One region of the Aeromonas sp. 130281 genome, then DNA from elsewhere that is predicted to be linked to it. Evidence: riboswitches for the same ligand, from Rfam matches in the RefSeq annotation. Region 1 holds a riboswitch; the other holds the start of a gene.
What was found. Region 1 has a riboswitch for thiamine pyrophosphate ahead of thiC (phosphomethylpyrimidine synthase ThiC). Riboswitches for the same ligand answer to the same signal wherever they lie in the genome.

Region 1 (11,569 bases):
GGTCAGCCCGCACAGGTGGCACTGAACAGCCGCGGGCAGATAGCCGAGCTGGAAGCGGCAACCCGATAGAGACAACCACCATCAAGCAGGAAGCACTATGCAATTGACCACACCCCAACCGCCTCAGGACGATGAGATCGAAGCGCTGCGCATTGGCCTCTCAGGCTACAACCTGGATCACGCAGGCACCCACCTGCGCGAGCGGATCGCCAGCTTTATCAAGGATGAAGAGGGCAAGGTCCACGGCGGCATCATCGCCGACATCAAGTGGGGCTGGCTGCACGTCGACTGGCTCTGGATTGACGAAATCATCCGCAAGGATGGCTGGGGCACCCGTCTGCTCGGCGCCATGGAGCAGTACGCCCAGAGCAAGGGCATCACCAATTACCATCTGGAAACCACCAGCTTCCAGGCCCTCCCCTTCTACCAGAAACAGGGCTACGAGGTCTTTGGCCAGCTGCCCGATATGCCGCCGGGGCATATCAGTTACTTCCTGAAAAAGCAGGATAAGTGATGCCATTCCAGCGCCTTGCCAACGCCAATCTCATCATTTGCCCCTTCGAGCCGGGCGATGCAGACGAGTTTGTCCGCGCGGCGCACGAATCCATCGAGACGGTCGGCAGATGGATGAGCTGGTGCACTCCCTCGTTCAACCGAGAGCAGGCGCTGGCGTGGTTTGCCACCTGCGATCAGGACCGCGTGGCGGGACGCGCCTTTGACATGGGCATTTTCTGCGCCACCACCGGCCAGCTACTGGGTGGCGCCGGCATCAACCAGCTGGCCGCCCATCATCGCTACGGCAATATCGGCTATTGGGTGCGGCAGTCCCGGCAAGGCTGCGGCATCGCCCGGCAGGCAGTCGCCCTGTTACGTGACTTAGTGCAGTAGTCGTAGGGTGCAATGAACGAAGTGAATTACACCTCTATCCTTACGAAAGCGGTGCAATGTGCTCCGCTTATTGCACCCTACGTTAATTTCATTTATTTGTTTTCGCATGGTGCTTCATATTCTGACATGGAGGTGTCGCCCCATGATAATGGATACCTGCCCTGTTGAACCCAACGATGGAAGGTGGAATAAGGCCAATCTTTCGGGGCTGTTACCAACCCATGTTTGACGGGGTTGATATGTATGTAATCGAGGTGATTGTTGAAATCTTCCTGATCCCGGATCAAATGTTCCCAATAGCGACGCTGCCAAATGCCCCGTTCACCGCGACGCCAGCGAGATTCTGAACGAGCCTCTGAATTGGGGAGCCCTCGTGAAAACTTGCTTTTTATTTGACGCCAGCGCAGCGGAAAATTGGTATCCCCTTCAGGCAACTCCAACAGTGCATGTAGATGCTCGGGCAAGACAACCCAACCGTGGATCAGGAATGGGTGGCACTCTTGAACCTCCCTGACAACTGACCTCAGCAGATCGATCCGCTCGACCAGTAGATGGTTGTTCTGACGTTCAGCCAGCACGACCGTAAAAAACCAGGTTCCCCCCGGTTGCCATGCCCGTTTGTAATTCGCCATGCCTTGCCCAACCCACAATCAAACATGTTGTTAAATGTGGTTCAAACGAAGCAAAACGTAGGGTGCAATGAACGAAGTGAATTGCACCTCGATCTCCCCACCAAACAAAAGCGGTGCAATGCGCTCCGCTTATTGCACCCTACGATTTCCCTGAGGTTATGGCGGGCACGGTCTTGGTTCCCCCTCCAATCCGCCGAGGGGAAGGGGCAAGGTCAGGAGCGCCATCAGGGATGATGGCGCAGACGCAGCCGGCACAGGGATGTGCCGTCTGCGGCGGTCCGTCCGACCTTGCACCTGACCCGAGGGAAACCGCGTAGCGGTCGGATTGGCGGGGGTGGCCTTTCTTTTGGTGACTTTTCTTTGGCCACGCAAAGAAAAGTTACTCGCCCAAGCCCGAAGGGCGGGCGAAACCCCTTCGAGGCCAGTGGCCTCGCGTCCTGCACGGCAAGGCCGTGCCACCACACAACGGCTCCTGCCGCCAACACCATTCCTCGGAACGGACGATTACGCCTACCGGCTAATCGACCCTACGATTGCACGGCGCAGCCGTGCCTGCTTGCCACAGGCACGGAGTTTGGCCGAACTCCGCCCCTATCGGCCCAAAAACGCCTCCCAATCCTTGAACACCGGCTGCAACCCAGCCTGCCTGACGGCATCGGCGACCTCACCCAGCGGACGATCGTCGTGGATGGCGAACTGCTCCAGTTCCTCTGCATCCCCCTCGGCATAGCCGCCGGGCTGGGTGCGCGACTCCGCCGACATCTGGGTGATGCCAAGGCGCAGGGCGCCGTTGCGAAACGCCGGGGATTCCCGGGTGGAGAGGGACAAGTCCAGGGTCGGCGAGAAGAGGCGCCAGGCGCAGATAAGCTGCACCAGCTGACGATCCGACATGGTCACCTCGGGCTCCAGCCCCCCGGTGCAGGGGCGCAGACGCGGGAAGGAGAGGGAATAGCGGCTCTGCCAGTGGTGGCGCTCCAGCCAGGCCAGGTGCTCGGCCACGAAGTAGCTGTCGGCGCGCCAGTCCGGTGACAGGCCGATCAGCGCCCCCAGGCCAATCTTGTCGATGCCGGCGCGCCCCAGCCGATCCGGGGTGGCGAGGCGCCACGCGATATCCTGCTTGTTGCCGCGCAGGTGATGGCGGGCGTACGCGGGGGCGTGGTAGGTCTCCTGGTAGACCATGACGGCGTCGAGGCCGAGGCTTTTCAGCTCGGCATATTCGGCCTGCGACAGGGGCTGCACCTCCATCGCCAGGGTGCTGAAGTGGCGGCGGATCCGCGGCAGATGCTCGCGAAAGTAGTCCATGCCCACCTTGGTCTCGTGCTCGCCGGTCACCAGCAGCACGCTGTCGAAACCCCGCGCCTTGAGGGCCAGGCACTCGCGCTCGATCTCTTCGCTGTTCAGGGTCTTGCGCTTCAAACGGTTGCTCATGGAGAAGCCGCAGTAGGAGCAGTCGTTGGCGCACAGGTTCGACAGATAGAGGGGCACGTAAAAACCCACGGTATTGCCGAAACGCTGGCGGGTGAGGCGCTCCGCCAGCTCCGCCATCCGGGGCAGGAAGGGCCCGGCGGCCGGGGAGATCAGCGCCATAAAATCGCTCAGGGTGCGGCGCGGTGCGCTCAGGGCACGCTCCACATCCAGGGCCGTCCTGGCGCGGATCTGCATGCCCACGTCGTCCCAGTCAAGCTCCTGCCAGCGGTCGATAAAGGAAGGCTCCTCAGCCCTCACCCCCAACCCCTCTCCCAGAGGGAGAGGGGGGCTATCACTCGGGCGCACTTGGGGTGGTGCGAAAGGCTCGAAGTCACTCATCGTTCCAGCCTCATGACTCATAGCGCCCCCAGAAAGTCGGTGAGCGGGCTGGAGGCCTGGGCCTGGCTGCCGCGCGCCCCGAGGCCCGCCTCATAGGCACTGCGACCAGCCTCGCAGGCCAGCGCGAAGGCGCGGCCCATGGCCACCGGATCCCCACTCACGGCAATGGCCGTGTTCACCAGCACGGCGTCGGCACCCAGCTCGAAGGCGGCGGCGGCGTGGCTCGGCGCCCCTATGCCCGCATCCACCACCACGGGGATATTGGCCTGCTCGACGATGATGGAAAGGAACTCCCGGGTCACCAGCCCCTGATTGGAGCCGATGGGGGCGCCCAGCGGCATCACGGCGGCGCAACCCACCTCTTCGAGCCGTTTGCAGAGCACGGGATCGGCGCCGCAGTAAGGCAACACCACGAAACCCTCCTTCACCAGTTGTTCGGCGGCCTTGAGGGTCTCTATGGGGTCGGGCAGCAGGTATTTGGGATCGGGGTGGATCTCGAGCTTGAGCCAGTTCGTCCCCAGCGCCTCCCGGGCCAGGTGGGCGGCAAACACCGCCTCGGCGGCCGTCTTGGCCCCCGAGGTGTTGGGCAAGAGCTTGACCCCGAGGGCCAGCAAGGGGCTCAGGATGTCGTCGTGGCGCTTGCCGGGCTCGAGGCGCTTGATAGCCATGGTCACCAGCTGGGAGCCGCTCGCCGCTATGGCGGCCGCCATCAGGTCGGGGCGGGCAAACTTGCCGGTGCCGGTAAAGAGGCGCGATGAGAAGGTATGGTTCGCTATGGTCAGCATCTCAGCCTCCGGCGATGGCGGTGAAAAGGTGGATCTCGTCCCCGTCATTGAGGCGGGTCTCTGGCCAGCGGCTGCGGGGCAGCACGGCGCCGTTGAGGGCCACCGCCACCCCCTGGGGGGCAATCTCCTGCACCGCCAGCAGCTCAGTCAGGCGCTGGCCGGTGGGCAGCGTCAGCTCGATATCGTTCAATCGGATCTTCATGGTTAATCCTTCAGGGCCGGGTTGGTGCTGCCGCAGACCGGGCAGTCGGGGTCGGCGGGCAGGCGCAGGCACTGCCACTCATGGGTCAGGGCATCGAAGCGGCGCAATGTGCCCGCCACCGGGCTGGGGCGCCCGAGCAGCAGCTTGAGCGCTTCCAGCGCCTGCAATGAGCCCATCACCCCCACCAGGGGGCCGGTGATGCCGCTGCTCTGGCAGCTCTCCCTTACTTCGGTATCCGCAGGGTAGAGGCAGGCGTAGCAGGCATGCTCAGGGGCGCTGCGCGCCATCAGCTGACCCTGCCAGCCGACAGCGGCCGCCGAGATCCAGGGCTTGCCCTGCTCGACGCAGGCGGCGTTGATGGCGTGGCGGCTGGCGAGGTTGTCGCAGCAGTCGACAACCAGATCCACCTCGGCCACGAACCCCGGCAGGCTGGCCCCATCGAGGCGCTGGTTGATGGCAATCAGCTCGACGTGGGGGTTGTGGGCCGCCAACCGCTCCCTGGCCAGCTCCGCCTTGGAGCGGCGCAGCCCCTCCCCGTCGAACAGGATCTGGCGCGGCAGGTTGCTGGAATCCAGGGTGTCGCCATCGGCGAGCCAGAGCGTGCCCACCCCGGCCCCGGCGAGATAGAGGGCCAGCGGCGAGCCGAGCCCCCCCAGGCCGACGATCAGCACCGACTTGGCTTTCAGCCGCGCCTGCCCCTCTTCCCCTATCTCAGCCAGCATCAGTTGCCTGCCGTATCTCAGGTACTCTTCGTCGCTCAGCGACGCCTCGTCAGAGAGCATGTGCCACCTCCTTTGCCGGGATGGCGGAGCACGCCGGATCCCCGGCCCCCACGGCGGCCAGCAGGCGGGCGGTGGCCCCCCGCCAGTCGTCGCTCCCTGTGATGGCCGAGACCAGGGCGATGCTGCCGACCCCGCTCTCCTTGACCGCCGCCACGCGATCCTCGCCGATGCCGCCGATGGCGACCGTGGGCCACTGCGCCATCAGGCCGCGGTAGTGGTGCAACCGCACCAGCCCCTGGGGGCGGGACGGCATCTGCTTGGTATTGGTGGGGAAGATATGGCCGAGCGCGATATAGGACGGAGCCAGTTCGCGGGCCCGCATCAGCTCGAAGTAGCCGTGGGTGGAGATGCCAAGGCGCAGGCCGGCGGCCTGGATGGCGGCGAGATCCGCCGTTTCCATGTCCTCCTGACCCAGATGCACACCGTAAGCACCCGCGGCTATGGCCTGCTGCCAGTAGTCGTTGATGAAGAGCCGAGCCCCGAAGCGGCGCCCCAGGGCCACCGCCTCGGCGATCGCCGGCGCCACCTGGGCGGCGGGCAGCGCCTTGATGCGCAGTTGCAGTGTCCTGACCCCGGCTTCCAGCAGCCGCTTGAGCCACTTGACCGAATCCACTACCGGGTAGAGGCCGAGACAGTGTTCGGTCTGGGCAAAGGGCCCCTGGGGCAGGCGTGCGCTGCTTGTTTCATAAAGTCCGAAGCGGCGATCCAGCGTTGATCCTGCCAGCACGGCGCGGGGGAAGTGGGCGAGATCCCCGGGCCAGCCGAGATGGGCGATGGGGCCTGGGCCCGCTCCCACCCCCTGCGCCCCTGCCAGCCCTTGCTGCAGATAGGCGCGCGCCAGGGTGATGGCATCCTCCACCGGATAATCCAGTGCCACCACAGCCGCGATGGCGCTGGCGTAACAGCAGCCGGTGCCGTGACCGTGGCGGGTATCGAGCCGTGGCGCGGCCAGCCAGAACTCGCGGTGCTCGTCCTGGTAGTAGTCCAGACAGAGATCCCCGCTCCACTCAAGGTGACCGCCCTTGACCAGCACGGCGCGGGCACCGAGCTCCCGCAGCCTGGCCGCGCCCGCCCTTACCAGGGCGGGGGTGGTCGCCGGAATGCCGGTCAGGGCCTCCAGCTCGGGGCCGTTGGGGGTGATCAAGGAGAGGCGTGGCAGCAGGTGCTCGCGCACCGCCGCCAGCATGTTGGGCTCCGCCATGGGGGTGCCTGTGCTGGCGATGGCCACGGGATCATAGACCACGAAGGGGGCGCTTATCGTATCGAGCCGCCGGGCCAGCACCTCCACATGGAGCCGGGTCGGCAGCAGACCGATCTTGATGGCGGCCGGGGGCAGATCGACGCCGAGGGCGTCGATCTGGGCGCAGAAGGTCTGCATCAGCACCGGATCCACCATCTTCACCGCCACCGAATTCTGGGCGGTAATGGCGGAGATGACGGAGCAGCCGTGCACCCCGAGGGCGTGCATGGTATGCAGATCGGCCTGGATGCCGGCACCGCCCCCGGAATCTGAACCGGCTATGGTCCAGACGATGGGCTTGCTGCTCATGCTTCTTCCCGCTCCTCTTTGAGGGCCGCCGCCTGATGATAGAGCTCGCCCCCCTTCTCCTTGAAGGTCTCTGCCATGCGGTGCATGCCGCTCTCCACCTCGGCCACCACCCGCTCCTGCTGGCCATCCATGCCCACCAGTTTCACCTCGACCGCTTCCAGCTTGGCGGCGTAGTCGCGCACGTCCTGGGTGATCTTCATGGAGCAGAACTTGGGGCCGCACATGGAGCAGAAGTGGGCCACCTTGCCGGACTCCTGGGGCAGGGTCTCGTCGTGGTAGGCGCGAGCAGTCTCGGGATCCAGCGCCAGGTTGAACTGATCCTCCCAGCGGAACTCGAAGCGCGCCTTGGACATGGCGTTGTCGCGGATCTGGGCGCCCGGGTGCCCCTTGGCAAGATCCGCGGCGTGGGCGGCGATCTTGTAGGTGATGAGCCCCTGCTTCACGTCCTCCTTGTTCGGCAGCCCCAGGTGCTCCTTGGGGGTGACATAGCAGAGCATGGCGCAGCCATACCAGCCGATCATGGCGGCGCCTATGCCGGAGGTAAAGTGATCGTAACCCGGCGCGATATCGGTGGTGAGCGGGCCGAGCGTGTAAAAGGGCGCCTCGTGGCAGTGCTCCAGCTGCTCCGTCATGTTGCGCTCAATCATGTGCATGGGGACGTGACCCGGCCCCTCTATCATCACCTGGACATCGTACTCCCAGGCAATCTTGGTGAGCTCGCCCAGGGTGCGCAACTCGGCGAACTGGGCCTCGTCGTTGGCGTCATAGACGGAACCCGGGCGCAGACCATCGCCCAGCGACAGGGCCACGTCATAGGCGGCGCAGATCTCGCAGATCTCGCGGAAATGCTGGTAGAGGAAGTTCTCCTTGTGGTGGGACAGGCACCACTTGGCCATGATGCTGCCGCCACGGGAGACGATACCGGTGAGGCGCTTGGCGGTCATGGGCACGTAGCGCAGCAGCACGCCGGCGTGGATGGTGAAGTAGTCCACCCCCTGCTCGGCCTGTTCCAGCAGGGTGTCGCGGAACAGCTCCCAGGTGAGATCCTCGGCAATGCCGTTGGTCTTCTCCAGCGCCTGGTAGATGGGCACTGTGCCGATGGGCACAGGGCTGTTGCGCAGTATCCACTCCCGGGTCTCGTGGATGTAGCGGCCGGTGGAGAGATCCATGACGGTGTCGGCGCCCCAGCGGGTGGACCACACCAGCTTCTCCACCTCCTCCTCGATGCTGGAGGTGACCGCCGAGTTGCCTATGTTGGCGTTGATCTTCACCAGGAAGTTGCGGCCGATGATCATGGGCTCCGCTTCCGGGTGGTTGATGTTGCTGGGGATGATGGCGCGGCCGGCGGCCACCTCGTTGCGCACGAATTCGGGGGTGATGTTCTCGGGCAGGCGGGCGCCGAAGCCCTGACCCGGATGCTGGCGCAGCAGCAGCTCGGAGCGCACCCGCTCGCGCCCCATGTTCTCGCGAATGGCGATGAACTCCATCTCCGGGGTGACCATTCCCTGACGGGCATAGTGCAGCTGGGTCACCCATTTGCCCGCCTTGGCGCGGCGCGGTTTGGGCAGATGCTCGAATCGCAGGTGATCCAGCCCCTCGTCCGCCAGCCGCTCCTGGGTGAAGGCGGAGCTGAGATCATCCAGGGCTTCGGTGTCGCCACGCTCCAGCACCCAGGCCTCACGCAGGCGCGGCAGACCGCGGCGCACGTCTATCTCGGCACGCTCGTCCCCATAGGCCCCCGAGGTGTCGTAGACGGGCACGGGATCATTCGGCTCGAACTGGGGGTCCTCCTTGCTGCCGCCGACGAGGGTGTCGGCCAGGACTATCTCCCGCAGCCCCACCCGGATGTCGGGACGGGAACCCTGAATGAAGATGCGTCTGGAGTTGGGATGGGCCATGCCCTTGAGGTTGTCGATAAAGGCCTGGGCACTGGAGCGCTGCTCCCGGCGGCTGGCGGGCACGGACTTGCTGTTTTCAGAAGAGGTAGACATAGCAAAACTCACATTAACTGGTTGAAGTTATGGGTGTTTGCTTGTCTGGAGTTCGAGGAGAAGTGATGAACTTGCAATCTGGGTGCGCTCTCAAGAGGGAGCGAGCGCAGGATGGATCATCCCTGCTCTGCCGTCCCGCCCCCTTGCGGGGAACATTCGCCGCCCTGACGGGCAAGCGGCGGGACGACCTCCCTCCTGTGCGCCTGTTCTTGCCCTGGGCTCCCCTCAAGGCAAGGGGGAAGTGGCTACTCCCCCGGCGCGGCAACTCGCAAGTTACCCTTGTTTCCCTTCGCAGGTCTTAACCTGATCAGGTTCCACGGATCCCGAATTAACGGTCTCAGCTTTGCGTCGTTCGACGGTCAGCACTCCGACAAGATGGCGCCAGTATATACGGCCTATCTTTTAACTCAACCATGATTTTTTCACTACAATGAATCTTGTTCATTAACATAGGGATGATGTTTATTATGAACCACAAAAAGACACTTATTCTTGGCATGTGCTGCTTCGGCTTATATGGATGCGACAGTAGCAATGACAGCAAGACTCTGGCCGAGCAATCTGCTTATGACCCTGCGACACAGGTTATTGAAGATGATCAGCATACGTCAGTGTTTATTTCGGCATTAAATATGAATGGACTGGATACTGGCAAAATAAAAAACATATCCTTCCGTATAAAAACAAAAGATGGCAATTTTGCCAAGCCTGTCTCCGCCACATATGATTGGAGCTATCTGTCCAACAATGGACTATTTGACTCTACAAATAACAGAGTCCAAGTTCCAATATTTGGCCTCTACAGCGACTATCTGAATGAACTCACAATAGACATTCAATATATCGATGACAGCATCTACTCATTTCAGAAGATGGTCCCCGCGGCCACCTATGTTGATAGTGCAGGTATTTATGACAACGTTGGCATCAGCATCAAGCCAATTGCCACACCGAGCTATAGCTATTTTTATTTGAAAAGTAGATTAAAGAATCCCATTGTCATGGATATTGATGGTGAAGTTAGGTGGGATGCGGAAACAAAGAGAGATTCCATGGCATCGATATTTATGAACAATATGTTTATTACTGGACGTCCAGTGATGGGATCTGGCGGGGCCGCCATAGATATAATTTCACTTTATGGAAAAACTGACTCCACTGTCATCAATGACACAAAAATGGGAAGTGATGCATATTTTCACCATAATATAGACCCGGGCAAAAAAGGTATATTGATTGAGCTCGATGGCACAACTGATGGTGCGTTAAAAATAGAGTCATTTTTAAGTGAGATAGACGAGTCAGGCAATGTGATTAAAGAGTGGGACCTCGGTAAGATATTCTCTGAATATATGGTGCAGGAAGGGGATGATCCCAGCAACTTTGTCAGAAATGGTGTGGACTGGTTCCACATGAACGCAGCCACCTATGATCCTGCCGATGACACCTTGCTGGTCTCCAGCCGTGAAAACTTCGTGGTAAAACTGGATTACAACACAGGGAAGATCATCTGGTTGCTGGGGGACGAGACCAAGCATTGGTACTCCTACCCTTCTCTACAAAAGTTGGCCTTGTCACTCTCCTCGGGGCAAGTGCCTATAGGGCAGCATGCTGTATCTATCACCAAAGAAGGGAAATTGATGCTGTTCAACAACGGTCTGAAGAGTTTCAATCATCCCTCTGGCACCCCTGCTGGCATCGACCTCGCAACCAGCCAGACAGCCATCTTTGATATTGATAGTCAGAACAAAACTGGCCAGATGATTTGGAGTTTTGACGATGGTATTTATTCGGATATCTGCTCGAGTATCTATCAGGACCAGCTATCTGCCCAAGGGGACTTTCTGATCAACTATGCGGCAGCCGACAATAGAACCCGTGTCATCATTCAGGGGATAAACAAGGATAAACAGAAACTGTTCGAGTTTACCTACCCAAGCCCGACCCCCTGCGCCACCTCCTGGAACGCCATCCAGATCCCTCTCGAGAACATACACTTCCAATAAGCGACAGAAATAGCGCCACCTTGTGGCGCTATTTCTTCATTCATCTTCCGGGTTGGGGATCAGGATCTCGGTCAGACGGCCCTCATCATCCCGGCTCAGCACCAGTCTGCGACCCGGTTGCAGATCGGCGCGGCTGCCGTTCACCCAGCGGGTACCGGCATCAAACACCAGCACACCCAGCTGCTGCAGCAGCAGGCTCTCTCCTGCGGTGGCGACCAGCCTGTCCTCCGCCCGCAGCCACTGGCTGCTCTGGGCCGGATCCGGCGCCGTGGCGAGCACCCGGATCTGCTCGGCCACGCCGTACCGGCTCTGGATGGCGAGGTGCATGCCGGGCCTGAGATCGTCAAACTGCGCCGCCCCCACCAGGGTGGCGCTGCCGAGCTCGAGCTCGGCCCCCTGGAACTGCAGGCGGATACCGTCGTTGTGCTCCAGCTCCACCAGCCAGAGTTCGGGCTCGTCGGCAAGGACGTGAAAGGAGAGCAACAGGAACAAGGCGGTTCTGGTCATAGCAAGCAGGCCCATGGTCAACCCGGCAAGGAGGTTTAACTATGGGCCTGGACGGGCAATTTTTCCGGTCGGTTGGTGCTGCGGCTCAGTCGTCCTCCCGGCAGCGGCTCAGACGCATGCCGTCGAAGCGGCACTCCAGCTCCAGCCAGCGCCCCTCGAAGGGGGCCAGGCTGTCGTCCGAGGTGACATAACCCCAGATCCGCCCCTGAGCCACAGGCCCTTCCAGCTCCATCTCGTGCTTTTCCTCCAGCGGCTCCACCTCGCGGACCAGCCGCCTGTCCCCCTCGATCACCCCTTCCAGATCGACCCAGGTGCCGCCGAGATCGTCTTCGTCCAGCCCATCCTTGAAGCGGGTCTGATCATCGATCACGAAGGGAATACCGTTGACCATCAACTGGCCCAGCTGCCAGCTGGTGCGGCC
Region 2 (11,569 bases), on a different contig from region 1:
GTAGTCGACCTCTATCCCCCTGCCCTTCAATGCGCGCGCCAGAGTCCTGCTGCGACTGATATGACCGTTGCCGGTCCCCTGTACCCCGAACAGTATCCTCATCCCTGGCTCCAGCCGAGCGCCCACAGGGCGCAGCCACCCCCGAGCAGGGCGCCGGCCACCAGATCGCTCAGATAGTGCACCCCGAGCAGCAGCCGCGACGCCCCGACCAATATGGCCCAGAGAAACAGCAGGGGCGCCCAGAGCTGAAAACTTGCCGCCAGCACGGTGGCCATCAGGAAGGCGGCGGCGGTATGGCCGGAGGGCAGGCTGTAGCGATCGGAGGGGGTGATGAAGACCGGCAAGCCCACGGGGCGCTGGCGTCTCAGGGCATTCTTGAGCAGCAGATAGAGCGGCAGCTCGGCGGCAAAGGCCAGCAGGGCCACTTGCACCACGTCCCGCTGCGCCTCCCCCTGCCACCAGAGCAGGGCGGCCAGCACGGCGTAGAGGGGACCGTCACCGGTGCGGGAGACGAGCCGGCTGATCCTGGCCTGCGGCCCGTTGTAGGGATGGAGCAGGCAGACGCGGCACACCCGCAGGTCCCATTGCTGGATCTTGTTCATCACGCCTCCTGCTCTTGAGTCTTGCCTGCAGACTAGGACGGCGGAGTGACACTTGGTTGAAGGAGAGATAACAGATTTGTGACATGCACCATGCAAAAAAGGGCCATGCGGCCCTTTTTTCAGTTTTTACCCGGGAAGACTCAGTTCAGGGAACCGCGCAGGCCGTTCTCCATCAACTGGCAGTTGTGGGCCGCCAACCGGCTCATGAAGCTCTCGTCCACCGTCAGGCCGAACACCTGTTCGTAGAGATCCTTCATCACGAAGGGCTGCCACATCATGCTGAGGAAGGAGATCTTCAGCATCTCGGGATCCAGGTTGTCGCCCAGCTGGCCATTGGAACGCATGGATTCGAGCAGGGCATCGAACTGGGGCAGTTGACGCTCCAGCAGACGATTCAATACAAAATCCCGCCCCGGGCTTTTCTCGGTTGATAATGCGCTGGAGATGGCGGAAGTCAGCTCGCTGTTCGGTGCCATCACCTGATAGTAGGTATTGAGCAGATCGGTCAGGCTGCGGTTGCTGCTCTCGTCATGCCAGGCCTGATCCAGCGGCTCGGCCACATCCCCCAGCACCGCCTTGTAGAGGCCCTCTTTGCTGCCGAAGTAGTAGTGGATCATCGCCAGATTGGAGCCGGCCAGCTCGGCGATCTCGCGGGTCGTCACCTTGCTGTAGGGGGTGTTGAGAAAACGTTCGCGTGCGGCGGCGAGCAACTTGTCACGAATGTCGGAACGTCCGACCGGACGGCCAGGTCTGCGTTTTTCCATGGAATACCTCAGATAATTCAGCAAGGGCTGATAAGTCGATCTGATTGTGCGGGTGATCGAGTACAGCAGGAACGACCAGATAATCAGGCATGAACCGAATATGGGACAAGGAAATTTGCACTCCTTTACAATCCGATTAAATAACACAGTGAATTGAACCTGTCCTTTCGAGTTGACACAGCATAAAAATCTCGATATTGGTAGTAGCGTTATCGACTGGAAGGATTGAGTCATCATGCATATTGCCGCTCCGCTACTACTGCTCTCCCTAATCGCGACTCCTCGCGCGGGATCCTTGTAGCCGGGCTAAGGCATAGCCGGAATTTACAAAAACCCGTGCACCCCGCACGGGTTTTTTTATGCCAATGCAGGATGCACGCACCGAACTTAGGAAGAGGGAAGTCACATGTCAGATCGAGTCATCATATTTGATACCACCTTGCGTGATGGCGAGCAGGCGCTGTCGGCCAGCTTGACGGTCAAGGAGAAGCTGCAGATTGCCCAGGCGCTGGAACGACTCGGTGTCGACATCATGGAAGTGGGTTTCCCTGTCTCCTCCCCCGGTGATTTTCAATCGGTGCAGACCATAGCCCGCCACATCAAGAACAGCCGGGTCTGCGCCCTCGCCCGCGCCCTGCCCAAGGACATCGATGCCGCCGGCGAAGCCTTGCGGGTCGCCGAAGCCTTCCGCATCCACACCTTTATCTCCACCTCCTCCATCCACGTCGAAAGCAAACTGAAAAAGAGCTTCGAAGACGTGCTGGAGATGGGGGTCGGCGCCATCAAGCACGCCCTGCGCTACACAGACGATGTGGAGTTCTCCTGCGAGGATGCGGGCCGCACGCCGATTGACAACCTCTGCCGCATGGTGGAGGCCGCCATCAAGGCGGGCGCCCGCACCATCAACATCCCGGATACCGTGGGCTACACGGTGCCGACCGAATTCTCCGGCATCATCCAGACCCTGTTCAACCGGGTACCGAACATCGACCAGGCCATCATCTCGGTGCACTGCCACGACGATCTGGGCCTCTCGGTGGCGAACTCCATCGGTGCCGTACAGATGGGGGCCCGCCAGATCGAGTGCACCATCAACGGCATCGGCGAGCGGGCGGGCAACTGCTCCCTGGAAGAGGTGGCGATGATCCTGAAAACTCGCGCCGACCTGCTCGGGGTGCACACCAACATCCGTCACAACGAGATCCACCGCACCAGCACGCTGGTCAGCCAGCTGTGCAACATGCCGGTGCAGCCGAACAAGGCCATCGTCGGGGCCAACGCCTTCTCCCACAGCTCCGGCATTCATCAGGACGGCGTGCTCAAGGCCAAGAACACCTACGAGATCATCACTCCCGAGAGCATCGGCCTCACCCAGAACAACCTCAACATGACCTCCCGCTCCGGCCGCCACGTCATCAAGCACCGCATGGAGAGCATGGGCTACGCCGAGAGCAGCTACGATCTCGACCACCTCTACGGCAAGTTCCTGGTCCTGGCCGACAAGAAGGGGCAGGTGTTCGATTACGATCTCGAGGCACTGGCCTTCTTCAGCCAGATCCACGAGGAGCCCGAGCACTTCAAGCTGGAGTACCTCGGGGTGCAGAGCGGCAGCTCTGTGCTGGCCACCGCCTCGGTCAAGCTCAAGGTGGGTCAGGATCTGATCTGCGAAGCGGCCACCGGCAACGGCCCTGTGGATGCTGTCTACCAGTGCATCAACCGTATCACCGGCTACGAGATCCGCATCGACAAGTACGAGCTCAAGGGCAAGGGGGAAGGCAAGAATGCCCTCGGCCAAGTCGACATAGTCGCCGAATACAAGGGTCGCAAATTCCATGGCATGGGGCTGGCCACCGACATCATCGAATCCTCGGCCCAGGCCCTGGTCCATGTCATCAACAGCATCTGGCGTGCCGATCAGGTCGCCGAGCAGATGGAACGCAATAACAACATCAAATCGGAAACCGTCTGAACAGGCATAGGCTCGCAATATCGGGCCGCTGGGCAGATGGAACTCAAGACAACATCAGGACGGAGACAATCTGAACAGGTATAGGATCGCAGTATCGGGTCACTGGGCAGATGGAACTCAAGACAACATCAGGACGGAGAGAGTATGAGCAGTTATCGGATCGCAGTATTGCCGGGGGACGGCATTGGCCCGGAAGTGATGGCCGAGGCCATCAAGGTACTGGAAAAGGTGCAGACCAAATTCGGCTTCTCCCTCGACTATGATCGCCACGACGTGGGTGGCATCGCCATCGACAACCACGGCACCCCGCTGCCCCGAAGCACCATAGCGGGCTGCGAAGCGGCCGATGCCGTGCTGTTCGGCTCGGTCGGTGGCCCCAAGTGGGAGCACCTGCCACCGAACGATCAGCCGGAGCGCGGCGCCCTGCTGCCCCTGCGCGCCCACTTCAAGCTGTTCTGCAACCTGCGCCCGGCCCGCATCTACACCGGCCTGGAACAGTTCTCCCCCCTGCGTGCCGACATCTCGGATCGCGGCTTCGACATCGCCTGCGTGCGGGAGCTGACCGGTGGCATCTACTTCGGCCAGCCCAAGGGGCGCGAAGGAGAAGGTGCGAACGAGAAAGCATTCGACACCGAGGTGTATCACCGCTTCGAGATCGAGCGCATCGCCAAGATAGCGTTCGAATCGGCCCGTGTGCGCCGCAGCAAAGTGACTTCCATCGACAAGGCCAACGTGCTCGCCTCCTCCATCCTGTGGCGCGAGGTGGTAACGCAAGTCGCCAAGGATTATCCCGACGTCGAACTGAACCATATGTACATCGACAACGCCACCATGCAGCTCATCAAGGATCCGTCCCAGTTCGACGTGCTGCTCTGCTCCAACCTGTTCGGCGACATCCTCTCCGACGAGTGCGCCATGATCACCGGCTCCATGGGGCTGCTCCCCTCCGCCAGCCTGAACGAATCCGGCTTCGGTCTGTTCGAGCCGGCCGGTGGCTCGGCCCCGGACATCGCCGGCAAGGGCATTGCGAACCCCATCGCCCAGATCCTCTCCGCCGCCCTGATGCTGCGCTACAGCCTGGGCCAGGAAGCCGCAGCCCAGGCCATAGAGCAGGCCGTGGCCCAGGCTCTGGCCGAGGGTTACTTCACCGCCGATCTGCATCAGGGTAACGCACAGCACCCGGTGCAGAGCACCGCCGAGATGGGCAGCCAGATAGCCGCACGGATCTGAGCCACGCAGCACATAACAAGGAATACAGAGCAATGTCCAAGACCCTCTATCAGAAAGTGTTCGACGCCCACGTGGTCCGGGAAGTGGAAGGGGAAACCCCCCTCATCTACATCGACCGCCATCTGGTGCACGAAGTGACCAGCCCCCAGGCGTTCGACGGCCTGCGCGCCATGAAGCGCCCGCTGCGCCGCCCGGATCTGACCTGGGCCACCATGGATCACAACGTCTCCACCACCACCAAGGACATCGCCGCCTCCGGCGAGATGGCCCGCATCCAGATGGAGACCCTGGCAGCCAACTGCAAGGAGTTCGGGGTCCGTCTCTACGATCTGAACCACAAATACCAGGGCATAGTCCACGTGATGGGCCCCGAGCTCGGCATCACATTGCCCGGCACTACCATAGTCTGCGGCGACTCCCACACCGCCACTCACGGCGCCTTCGGGTCGCTCGCGTTCGGCATCGGCACTTCCGAAGTGGAACACGTGATGGCGACCCAGACCCTGAAGCAGGGCCGGGCCAAGACCATGCGCATTTCGGTCAACGGCAAGCTGGCCGAAGGCATCAGCGCGAAAGACGTGGTGCTGGCCATCATAGGCAAGGTCGGCGCTGCCGGCGGTACCGGTTACGTGGTGGAGTTCGCAGGCGATGCCATCAGGGGTCTCTCCATGGAAGGGCGCATGACGGTGTGCAACATGGCCATCGAGCTCGGCGCCAAGGCGGGAATGATAGCCCCGGATCAGACCACCATCGACTACATCCGCGGCAAGGTATTCGCCCCCACCGGCGAGGCGCTGGAGCAGGCCATCGCCCATTGGCAAACCCTCAACAGCGACGAGGGCGCGACCTTCGATGCCGAAGTGGTGCTGGACGCCGCCGCCATCGCCCCTCAGGTGACCTGGGGCACCAACCCGGGCCAGGTGATCGCCGTCAATGAACCCATTCCGGCGCCGGAATCCTTCAGCGATCTGATGGAGCAGCAGTCCGCCCGCAAGGCGCTTGCCTACATGGACTTGCAACCGGGCCAGAAGCTCTGTGACGTCACCATCGACAAGGTGTTTATCGGCTCCTGCACCAACAGCCGCATCGAGGATCTGCGCGCCGCCGCCGCCATCGCCCGTGGCCGCAAGGTGGCCGCCGGGGTACAGGCCCTGGTGGTGCCAGGCTCCGAGCAGGTGAAGGCCCAGGCCGAGGCCGAGGGGCTGGACAAGATCTTCCTCGAGGCGGGTTTTGAGTGGCGTCTGCCCGGCTGCTCCATGTGTCTGGCCATGAACAACGACCGGCTGCAACCGGGAGAGCGCTGCGCCTCCACCAGCAACCGCAACTTCGAGGGGCGCCAGGGCCGTGCCGGCCGCACCCACCTGGTGAGCCCGGCCATGGCCGCCGCCGCCGCCGTCACCGGCCGCTTCGCCGATATTCGTGCGCTGTAACGACAGGGAAAACATGATGACAGGTTTCAAACAACGCGGACGGCCCTTCGCCGTCACCGACATCATCTTCGCCGATATTCGCGCGCTGTAATTACGAGGAGAACAAGATGACAGGCTTCAAGCAACACAAAGGGATCGTCGTTCCCCTCGACAGCGCCAACGTCGATACCGACGCCATCATTCCGAAGCAGTTTTTGCAGAAGGTGAACCGCATCGGTTTTGGCAAGCACCTGTTCCACGACTGGCGCTTCCTTGACGATGCCGGGGAGCAGCCCAACCCCGAGTTCGTGCTGAACCAGCCGCAATTCGCCGGTGCCAGCATACTGCTGGCCCGGGAGAACTTCGGCTGCGGCTCTAGCCGCGAGCACGCCCCCTGGGCGCTGGCGGACTACGGCTTCAAGACCATCATTGCCCCGAGCTTTGCCGACATCTTCTACGGCAACGCCATCAACAACGGCATGGTGCCGGTACGCCTGAAAGAAGAAGAGGTCGAGGCCCTGTTCCAACTGGTTGCCGCCCAGCCGGGTATCGAGATCGACGTGGATCTGGAGGCGAACCAGGTGCGCGCCGGCGCGCTCACGTTTGGCTTCGAGATCGACGAGTTCCGCCGCTACTGCCTGCTCAACGGGCTGGATGCCATCGGCCTGACCCTGCAGCACGAAGCCGCCATTAGCGCCTTTGAGGCGAAGCAGCCGAGCTGGATTTAAACCGATATATGAGGGCGGGTTCGATGAGATTTCCACATCGACGAGTTCCGCCCCCCATCTATCTGCTGCCTGCTCAACGGGCTGGATGCCATCGGCCTGACCCTGCAGCACGAGGCCGCCATCAGCGCCTTCGAAGCGAAGCAGCCGAGCTGGATTTAAGTACACTCAAAACCTGTATCTGCGCCTTCGAGACAACCCAAGGCAGCCGAGCTGGATTTGACGAGCCTGCGACAAGAAAGCGAGTAGAATCAACAGGGAGCCGAGGCTCCCTGTTTTATTGTCGGGTCGCTGTACAAGGCCCGCAACCTCTGCATGTCCGACAGGAGACACCTATGTCCGCAAGGGGCGCTCTTTCACTGCTCTGCCTGCTGCTCAGCCTCCCGGCCCTGGGCGGGCAGACCTATTTCAACAGCAACGGCGGCCAGCTCAACGTCGGCTGGCAGGACAGGGATGGCAAGGCCCAGCAACTCAGCTACCGGCTGGAGGCGGGCAAGCTGCCGCCGCTCATCGCCTATCGCCCGGCCAGGATGCAGGAGGAGGTGCTGCAGAGCTTGCTGCGGCAGGCGGAGCTTGAATTCCCTGAGGTGCAGTTCTCCCTCTCTCGCCCCAGCCTCGCCCTCAGCCTCAAGAGCCGCAACGCCGACAAGGCCAGGGAAGCCTCGCTATGGGTCAAGCCGGAGCAGGCCAGGCTGGAGGCCGAGTGGCTCAAGCAGCACTACTTCCAGCCCTTCACCCCGCCCGACGGCGCCCCCGCCATCAAGCAGGATCATGTGCGCATCGCCCTGGAGAGCCGTGCCGAACTGGCGCCTCTGGCCGAGCAGCTCAAGCAGGAGGGCGCCACGGAGACAGAGGCGCGCCAGAAGACGGTGGCCCATATGCTCGACTTCATCCAGGCCATCCCCTATCAGCTGCTCGACAGCCAGTCGGGGCGCTCGGGCAAGGGCTTTCTGAGCCCGCGCCAGGTGCTGGAGCAGAACCGGGGGGATTGCGACAGCAAGGTGACCCTGATGGCGGCTCTGCTGGCCCAGCGCTTTCCCGAGCTGAAGCAGGCCATGGTGTTCGTGCCGGGCCATGCCCTGCTGGGGGTGGCGCTGCCGGCCGGCCCGGGTCAGGCGACCCTGAGCTGGCAAGGGGAAACCTATCTGCTGCTGGAGCCGACCGGCCCAGCCCAGCTTCCCATGGGCCAGCTCGCCCCCACCAGCAAGACGCTGGTCGACAGCAAGCAGTTGAGCGTCCAACCCGTGCTGGCCAGCAACTGAGCCGCCCCCGGAGCGGCGATCCGGGCGGGAAGGCAAGGTTGGCCCGGGCCGAAAAGGCATCGACCAGCCGGTGGCTGGTCGATGGAACAGGGTGGCGTGCGAACTCAGGTCAGAGGCAGGAACTCCAGCGCCAGCAAGAGCCCGCCCTCCTCCTCCAGCACCCGCACTATGCGGGCCTGGGCCTCGAAGGGGGGCAGCAGGTTGCTGCTGGTGGCCAGGCTCACCCGGATGGGTTGGGCCAGATCAAACCCGTGTTCGTTCACCTCGACCCCCATGCCATTGGCGCTGAGATCCCGGCAGACTCCCTCAAGCACCTGCTGGTGCTGGAACAGGGTGACAGGGGCATTGATGACCATGCGCTGGAAGGCACGTCTTTCCTTGGTGCTGGTGATCACAGGGGGCATCCTCCTTGGTGGTGGCTCGCACGGCGCGGCCCGTGAAACATAGTGCTGGCCTCCCCCAAAGAAGGTCAATACAATGCGGTTCGTTGCTCAAACGGGGTGCGGTTTACCGCTGAGATTATACCCGTGAACCTGATCCAGATAATGCTGGCGGAGGAATTTGAGGCATGGCGCGCGTTTTTTGCGCCCTCATCCGCTGGCCCTCACCACAAGAGAGGTGCCATTGATGAGCAGACCGCTGCCCATGGCACCTCAGTACCCACAGGAGTGCCATTGATGAAGACCCTGCTGCTGCTCGCGACCGGCCTGCTCTCTGCCCAGGCATTTGCCGCCGACACCCTCACCGTCTACACCTACGGCTCCTTCGCCGCCGAATGGGGCCCGGGTCCCAAGATCAAGCAGGCCTTCGAGAAGGAGTGCGGCTGTACCCTCAATCTGGTGGCCCTGGAAGACGGTGTCGCCATCCTCAACCGGCTGCGGCTGGAAGGCCAGCACAGCAAGGCCGATCTGGTGCTGGGGCTGGACGATGCCCTGGTCAGCGAGGCCAAGCAGAGCGGTCTGTTCGCCCCCCATCACACCAGACTCGACGCCCTCAAGGTGCCGGGTGGCTGGCAGGATGACACCTTCGTCCCCTATGACTACGGCTACTTCGCCTTCGTCTATGACAAGGACAAACTCGAGCAGCCCCCCAAGAGCCTGAAAGAGCTGGTGGAACGCCAGGATCTCAAGGTGATCTATCAGGATCCCCGCACCTCCACCCCGGGCCAGGGGCTGATGCTCTGGATGAAATCTGTCTATGGCGATCAGGCCCCCGCCGCCTGGGAACAGCTGGCCAAAAAGACGGTCACCGTCACCAAGGGCTGGTCCGAGGCCTATGGCATGTTCCTCGATGGCGAGGCGGATATGGTGCTCTCCTATACCAGCTCCCCCGCCTATCACCTGATCGCCGAGAACAAGCCCCAGTACCGGGCGGCCGCCTTCGCGGAGGGGCATTACCGTCAGGTGGAAGTGGCCGCCAAGCTGAAAAGCGCTGCCCAGGACAAGCTGGCGGATCAGTTCCTGCAGTTCATGGTCAGCCCCGCCTTCCAGCAGGAGATCCCTGCCGGCAACTGGATGTACCCGGTGATCGACCAGCCGCTGCCCAAGGGCTTCGAGCAGATGATCACGGTCGCCAAGCCGCTGAGCTTCACCTCTGATGACGTGGCCGCCAATCGCAAGAACTGGATCCGCGAATGGCTGCAAGCCGTCACCCAGTGAACGCAGGCTCTCGTCCCCTCTGGTGGCTGCCGGGCAGTGCGGCCACCCTGCTGATCCTGCTGTTGTCCCTCGGGCCGCTCGCGGCCCTGCTGTGGCAGGCGGGCACCTTGTCTCCCCGCACCCTGCTGGCCGATCCCTATCTGCGCCATGTGCTGGGCTTCAGCCTGGGGCAGGCCCTGCTCTCCACCCTGCTGAGCTTAGGTGTAGCCATTCCGGTGGCAAGAGCCCTGGCGCGGCGCCGCTTCCCCGGCAGGGCCCTGCTGCTCAAGCTGTTCGGCCTCTCCCTGGTGCTGCCCGTCATCATCGCCATCTTCGGCATGGTCGCGGTGCACGGTCGCCAGGGCTGGTTGCCACAGCTGCTGCGCGGCCTGGGGCTGGATCCCGGCAACTACCTGTACGGCCTGTTCGGCATACTGCTGGCCCATGTGTTCTTCAACATGCCGTTGGCGGCGCGCCTCATACTGCAGAGCATAGAGAGCGTCCCCGAGACCTCCTGGCGCCTCGCCAGCCAGCTCGGCATGCGCTCATCCCACATCTTCCGGCTGCTGGAGTGGCCGCTCATCCGCAGCATACTGCCGGGGCTCGCCAGCCTCATCTTCATGCTCTGCTTCACCAGCTTCACCACAGTGCTGGCGCTGGGCGGCGGTCCCAAGTCCACCACCCTGGAAGTGGCCGTCTATCAGGCTCTTCGCTTTGACTTCGATCTCGCCACCGCGGGCGGACTGGCGCTGGTACAGCTGCTGCTGACCGTCGCCCTGCTCCTGCTGCAACACAGACTGCAGACCACCCCGGCCAGCCGTCTCACCAGCCGCCGCCCCTGCCTGAGGCCGGATCGCCATCAGCCGGGGACAGGCCTGGTGGATGCCGTGGCGCTCTGCACCGGGCTCGCCATCTTCCTGCCGCCCCTGCTGGCCATAGTCGTGGCCGGTTTCAACCCCGGCCTGCTGACGGCGCTGGCATCCCCCGCGCTGTGGCAGGCGGGCGGCCAGTCCCTGGCCATCGCCCTGGCGGCCGGGTCGCTGGCGACCCTGCTCGGCGCCGGTCTGCTGCTCACCAGCCGCCACCTGAGGGTGCGCGGGCGCAAGCGGCGGGCCGCCGCCCTGTGGGAGGCCAGCGGCTCCATGATCCTGATGATCCCGGCAGTAGTGCTGAGTACTGGGCTCTTCATCATGTTCATGCCCTTTGTCGACGTCTTTGCCCTGGGCCCCTGGCTGGTGGTGCTGGTCAACGCCCTGATGGCGCTGCCCTATGTGCTGCGTACCCTCAGCGCCCCCATGCAGCTGGTGGTGCGCCAGTACGATCGGCTGGCGGACAGCCTTGGGGTACGCGGTCTGCATCGCCTGCGACTGGTGGAGTGGCCCCTGCTGCGCCGCCCGCTGGCGCTCGCCATGGCGCTCTCCATGATATTGTCCCTCGGGGATCTCGGCGCCATCGCCATGTTCGGCAGCCAGGCCCTCACCACCTTGCCCTGGCTGCTCTACCAGCAGCTCGGCAGCTACCGGCTGACCGAGGCTGCCGCCACTGCTCTGCTGCTGCTCACGCTCTGTTTCTCCCTGTTCTGGCTGGTTGAGCGGGGTCTTGGAGGAAAAAATGGCGAGCATTGAGGTACAAACCCTGCGCTACCGTTTCTGCGGCTGTTCTGGCTGGTCGAACGGACTCTTTGAGAGGAAAAAATGCTGAACATCGATGAACTGGTCACCAGCTACCCGGACTGGCGCGTCAGCTTCAGCGCCACCCTGCCCAAGGGGGAAATCACCGCCCTGATAGGGCCGAGCGGTGCCGGCAAGTCCACCCTGCTCGGCATGATCGCCGGCTTCGTGCCGGTGGAGTCCGGCCGTCTCAGTTTCGATGGCGTCGATCTGCTGCCGCTCGGTCCCGCCGAGCGGCCGGTGACCACACTGTTTCAGGATCACAACCTCTTCCTGCATCTGTCGGTGTTCGACAACATCG

Region 2: another riboswitch for thiamine pyrophosphate. It lies ahead of thiB (thiamine ABC transporter substrate binding subunit); the one in region 1 lies ahead of thiC (phosphomethylpyrimidine synthase ThiC).

Annotation. Positions count from the first base shown of each region.
Region 1 covers NZ_JBWVQS010000003.1:95,863-107,431, reverse strand. The annotation lists gene AC1IN8_RS10335 (GNAT family N-acetyltransferase) at 98-514, shown strand; partial or broken gene AC1IN8_RS10330 (GNAT family N-acetyltransferase) at 514-876, shown strand; gene AC1IN8_RS10325 (REP-associated tyrosine transposase) at 981-1,520, opposite strand; gene thiH (2-iminoacetate synthase ThiH) at 2,112-3,326, opposite strand; gene AC1IN8_RS10315 (thiazole synthase) at 3,344-4,111, opposite strand; gene thiS (sulfur carrier protein ThiS) at 4,113-4,313, opposite strand; gene AC1IN8_RS10305 (HesA/MoeB/ThiF family protein) at 4,316-5,095, opposite strand; gene thiE (thiamine phosphate synthase) at 5,085-6,644, opposite strand; gene thiC (phosphomethylpyrimidine synthase ThiC) at 6,641-8,635, opposite strand; TPP riboswitch at 8,902-9,015, opposite strand; gene AC1IN8_RS10290 (aryl-sulfate sulfotransferase) at 9,103-10,641, shown strand; gene AC1IN8_RS10285 (hypothetical protein) at 10,678-11,148, opposite strand; gene AC1IN8_RS10280 (hypothetical protein) at 11,234-11,569, opposite strand, start outside.
Region 2 covers NZ_JBWVQS010000002.1:6,027-17,595, reverse strand. The annotation lists gene AC1IN8_RS07085 (MJ1255/VC2487 family glycosyltransferase) at 1-102, opposite strand, end outside; gene AC1IN8_RS07080 (phosphatase PAP2 family protein) at 99-602, opposite strand; gene AC1IN8_RS07075 (TetR/AcrR family transcriptional regulator) at 743-1,366, opposite strand; gene leuA (2-isopropylmalate synthase) at 1,773-3,335, shown strand; gene leuB (3-isopropylmalate dehydrogenase) at 3,480-4,565, shown strand; gene leuC (3-isopropylmalate dehydratase large subunit) at 4,598-5,995, shown strand; gene leuD (3-isopropylmalate dehydratase small subunit) at 6,103-6,702, shown strand; partial or broken gene leuD (3-isopropylmalate dehydratase small subunit) at 6,730-6,861, shown strand; gene AC1IN8_RS07045 (transglutaminase-like domain-containing protein) at 7,035-7,961, shown strand; gene AC1IN8_RS07040 (PilZ domain-containing protein) at 8,066-8,356, opposite strand; TPP riboswitch at 8,448-8,538, shown strand; gene thiB (thiamine ABC transporter substrate binding subunit) at 8,639-9,619, shown strand; gene thiP (thiamine/thiamine pyrophosphate ABC transporter permease) at 9,595-11,223, shown strand; gene thiQ (thiamine ABC transporter ATP-binding protein) at 11,293-11,569, shown strand, end outside.